Regions from separate parts of the Aquimarina sp. BL5 genome, predicted to be linked through region 1. Evidence: riboswitches for the same ligand, from Rfam matches in the RefSeq annotation. Region 1 holds a riboswitch; the other holds the start of a gene.

The links. A riboswitch is a leader RNA that binds a small molecule or an ion and turns the genes downstream of it on or off. The one in region 1 is predicted to bind cobalamin.
Region 2: another riboswitch for cobalamin. It lies ahead of D1818_RS17220 (ferredoxin); the one in region 1 lies ahead of D1818_RS23505 (TonB-dependent siderophore receptor).

Annotation. Positions count from the first base shown of each region.
Region 1 is NZ_CP031963.1:5,580,012-5,582,477, forward strand. Features, by position in the region: gene D1818_RS23500 (bifunctional adenosylcobinamide kinase/adenosylcobinamide-phosphate guanylyltransferase) at 1-434, opposite strand, end outside; cobalamin riboswitch at 518-760, shown strand; gene D1818_RS23505 (TonB-dependent siderophore receptor) at 836-2,466, shown strand, end outside.
Region 2 is NZ_CP031963.1:4,118,688-4,121,153, reverse strand. Features, by position in the region: gene cobA (uroporphyrinogen-III C-methyltransferase) at 1-290, opposite strand, end outside; gene D1818_RS17220 (ferredoxin) at 293-1,093, opposite strand; cobalamin riboswitch at 1,174-1,379, opposite strand; gene D1818_RS17215 (AAA family ATPase) at 1,396-1,926, opposite strand; gene cbiB (adenosylcobinamide-phosphate synthase CbiB) at 1,919-2,466, opposite strand, start outside.

The DNA of each region.
Region 1 (2,466 bases):
TTCATCCAGCCTTGTAATTCGGTAAACTTTCTGCCTATTTCAGTGGTTGCGTGAACACCCATTCCGATTTCATTGGATATGATGATAACAGTTGCATTGATTTTCAGAAGTTGATTAAATTCTGTTTTTGCTTGAGATAGAGAAAGTTCAATATCATTTTTAGTATCCACAAAAAAATTGGTAAGCCATAGCGTTACACAATCGATAACGACAACCGCATCTTTTTTTATTACTTTAGATAGTTTTTTTTCTTCCTCAATGGAGGTCCACCTACTATCGCGATCTGCAATATGCCGATCAATACGTTTTCGATGATTGCCATCCCAAACCCTTGATGTAGCTATGTATGTTGGACTGTCTGAAAGTTCTAAGGCAAGATTCTGAGCATAGCTGCTTTTGCCTGAACGCTCTCCACCAGTAATGTAATACAACATATGTAATAGGTTTTAAAGAGCGCAAAGATACTAGTAAAAGTAATTTATTCGGTAAAGCGAATGCATTTTCGAAGAAATATGATACATTCGCGCAGAATTTTGGTTCTGACACACTTTTCATAGTGTGAAGGATTAAAAGGGAATCAGGTGAATGAATTCTGAATTTAGAATTAATAAATCCTGAGCTGTTCCCGCAACTGTAAGCTGTGTTCGTCTATGACGGATGTTTGTTATTAATTCTTTATAACCACTGTACGCCTCTGGCGGATGGGAAGGTAAATAACAAGACGCAAGCCAGGAGACCTGCCTAATTCATTATGTTAAACTTTCGGGATAGAAGTTTAGGTATGGGTAAACTGCATACTTTTTTCCGGTAATTGTAAAATTAAGTCATTTAGGAAATGAACAAAAAAGTGTTTTTTGGGGCTACACTAATTATGTTAGGGGCTCAGGTTGTTTCGGCGCAAGATTCAATAAAAGAAGAAAAAGTAAACGAATTAGAGGAGGTGGTACTTTCTGATTCTAAATTTAAACTAAAAAGAGAACAAAGTGGTAAGGTAATTACCAAAATTACCTCTGAAGAATTAGAACGCAGTCAGGGACAATCTGTAGCCACAGTTTTAAATAGAGTAGCGGGAGTTTATGTAAACGGGAGTAATAATGCGGCAGGAGAACCATTGGGAGTTTATGTGCGTGGTGGGCGAAATCGACAGGTAGTGATTAGAATTGATGGAGTTACCGTAAGTGATCCCTCTACGTCAGCGGGGGATTATGATCTTCGATTATTATCTACTAGCCAAATCGAATCTATAGAGATTCTAAAAGGAGCTTCTAGTACATTATATGGTTCTGGAGCCGCGGCAGCAGTAATTAATATTACTACAAAGTCTGAAGGAAAAGATGCAATATCAGGACAATTTTCTTCTAGTATCGGTACCAATCAATCACAGGATGATCAGGACTATGACATAAATGAGTTTGTAAACTCAGCATCTATCAACGGAACCATAGGTAAAGTAAGTTATTTAGGAAGTCTTGCTCATCAATCAACGGATGGTCTATCGGCAGCAGAGGCTGAAGGAGCGGAAAGTGATGCTTACAATAAATTTAATGTCTCGGCCAAATTGGGATATCAGTGGAGCAAGAATTTTAAGTTTCATTTTTTTGGAAACTTAGATCAATATAAGACCGATTTTGATGGAGGCGCAGGATTTGATGCAGATAACCAGTTTGATAGCCGTCAATTAAGAGGTGGGTCATTTTGGGAAGCAAAATACCCTAATGGAAGCTTCACCTTTGTAGATAGTTATGCATTATTAGAAAGAGAATTTATGTCTGGTTTTCCTTCCAGATATGAAAGTAAGATTTATACGTTTGATGCTTATAATAAGTATAACTTTAATAATACATTATACACTGTAGTTGGTGCAAATGGTTCTTATAGTGACTTTAATCTTTTTAGTATTCCTTTTGGAAGTGATGATTTAGTACAAACGATTAATGATAATGAAGCGGATTTTGATATTATTGATCCCTATATCAATTTAGTATATGTATCTAAATTTGGGTTGAATGTTAATGCAGGAGGAAGACTAAATATTCATAGTGCTTATGGTAACCATTTAGTTTATAATATTAATCCATCGTTTACATATACTTTCGGAGGGAATTATATCAAAGCATTAGCATCGTATAGTACAGCCTATATTACACCGTCATTATTTCAATTGTTTGATACTGCTTTTTTTAGTGGAAATCCTGATTTAGAGCCAGAAGAAAGTAGAACCATAGAAGGAGGGATAGAACTATCTCACGAAAAAAGAGCTACCATAAGTGTAGTATACTTTAATAGAAAATCAGAAAATTTTATCACTTTTGATCCTAACACTTTTGTAAATTTCAATTCACCAAATGACATTAAAGTTGATGGTGTAGAATTAGAGTTTAATGCAAAACTATTAGAGGATAAGTTATCTTTTGGCGGTAATTATACCTACACCAATATTTCAAGATTAGAAAATGATATTAGAAT
Region 2 (2,466 bases), 1.5 Mb from region 1:
TTTATAATCTGTTCGATCTGAAGTGGATGTACGACTTCTATGTTATCAATACGTTTTGGAGGAAAATTGATAATAAGCGTCGATGTTTCATCTATAAAAGACTCCCAATCTCCAATAATTCTATCGGATTCAATTTTTATTCTGCTTGTGGGAAATGAATACTTACATAATGATTTTAACGCAGCCAATTCAGCTGTGCTTCCATTAATTGAATACCCACTTTTTTGAAGTTGCAACGCAAGCGGCAACCCCAACCAACCTAAGCCTAATATAGAGATATGAGTATTCATAACTACACTAAAACTAAGCTTGTATTTTGTAATTGAATTTTTTTACAATACTCCCAAGCTTTGCTCTCGGCAGAATCAAATTCAATTTTCCCTAAAACTTCTCCAAATTTATTTTTGAAACGAATACCTGTTTGTTCTGTTCCTTTCTGATGAAAATATTCTGTACTAGAAATTTTTGATTTTTGCAATTCCATATTTTCTTTAGGAACTGCTGCAATCGTTAATCCAATACTTTCTGTTTTGGTATGTAGTTCAAGTGTGTATGCCTTTGTATATACTATCGTATCTATTTCTTCAAACGAAATGGGACTTCTATCAGCCATATAAAGCAGCACTCCTTTTGGGTTTTCTACCAGATATAAAAATAACGGGTATAAATATTGGTCAGAACTAAATCCTTTGGTGATATAACATTCTCCCAACTCTGCGTCATCTTTTAATTCAAAAGGTTTTGGTTTTATGGGAGTTCTTTCTTTGTTAGAAAATTGTTGTTCCCATCCTTTTTGGTACAATAGCTCAGTTTCGATAGGGTTTTCATTATTGAGATGTCTTTTTACAATAGGAATTATTTTTTCTGGTGTTAGTTCTTTGTACCAACATTCACCTGGATGTACAATGCAAGTAGGGGCATCTTCACATCTTCCATTACATCTAGTTTTAATAGTATGGGTAGTATCCCAAAGTTCGTTATTACGTAAATAAGCTCTTGCTGCTCTAATTACTTCCTCTGAACCTGCTTTTTGACAAGATCCTCCATCACAAAAGAAGAAAGTATTTGTTGTATTTGCTATGTTTTTACCCATTTTTTTAAATTATGGGATAGCTAGAGTAGGAAGCCTAAAAAATAGGCAGTCGAACACTTTAACTTTTATCCCGAAAGTTTAAATTATGTTTTGCTTTAGGCAGGTATTCTGACTCACTCTACTTTTAACGCCTTCCCATCCGCTTGTAGTGGACAGTGACATATATGTTAAAAGCTTTTTGTAGAGCTTACAGCTGCGGGAACAGTTTTGGATTCTCACCAAATTCCCTTTTAATTCTATATTCTTAAATCTAAAAGAACAAGAAACCAAAAAGCAACACAAATGTATCGTTAATTTTTGATTTAAGAGTAAATAGTTTCTAAAATGAATTTTGTTCTTTTCAGAGGGGAATATTTAGGCAATATTATAATTTCGAATCCTTTGTTTTTATACTGTTCTAAAAGGGATTTTTCTAATCTCAAACAATATTCAAAATCCTGTAATCGTTGTCCATCTTTACAATAGATCTCAAACCAAGTTGGTGCAAAAAAAACAATTTTATGATACGTTTCTTGATAAGGAAAACTAATTAAGTACTTTGGGATAGCTTTGTTTTCCAACATTAAATAAGCTTCCAAATCTAACAAAGATCTATCGCAAATTAACGTATCAGTATTCAATAGTTCTTGATTTGTATGTCTAAATACAAGATCCGTAAATCGATCAATATCTCCCCAAGGCATACCATTTTTATCGTTTTTTTGCTCATCAATAATTACTTTTCTAGCGACCTCATCCATACAAGGTATGGTTTTCTTTAGAATATTTATCAATGTCGTTTTCCCAGTACCTGGAGCGCCCGTAATAATGTGTTTTTTTTGAAAACTATGCATATCGAAATAATACTAAAACTCCAATAATTAAGAGACAAAAAACAATACTTACCGCATAATTAATTTGGCTTACTGTTTTAATTTCTTCGTGTTTAATTTCACGATTATTAGTGCCTATAAAAGGTTTCTTAACCAATTTTCCGTGATAATAATTTGGCCCTCCGAATTGGCAGTTTAACACATATGCCAGAGCAGCTTCTGGATAGCCAGCATTAGGACTACTATGCTTTTTTCCTTCTCTAAACAGAAAAGAAAGTCCGCTTAATTTAAACCTCACAACTAATATTAGTAGTGCAGTAATTCGAGCAGGAATATAATTAACAACATCATCTAATTTTGCGGCAAATTTACCAAACTGTATATAACGATCGTTTTTATATCCAATCATAGAATCTAAAGTGTTGATCATCTTATACCCCATTGCTCCTGGAACTCCTAAAATCAAAAAATAGAATAAAGGCGCAATAACACCATCACTTAAATTTTCTGACATGGTTTCGAAAGTAGCAACTCTAATTTGCCGTTCACTTAAATTATTAG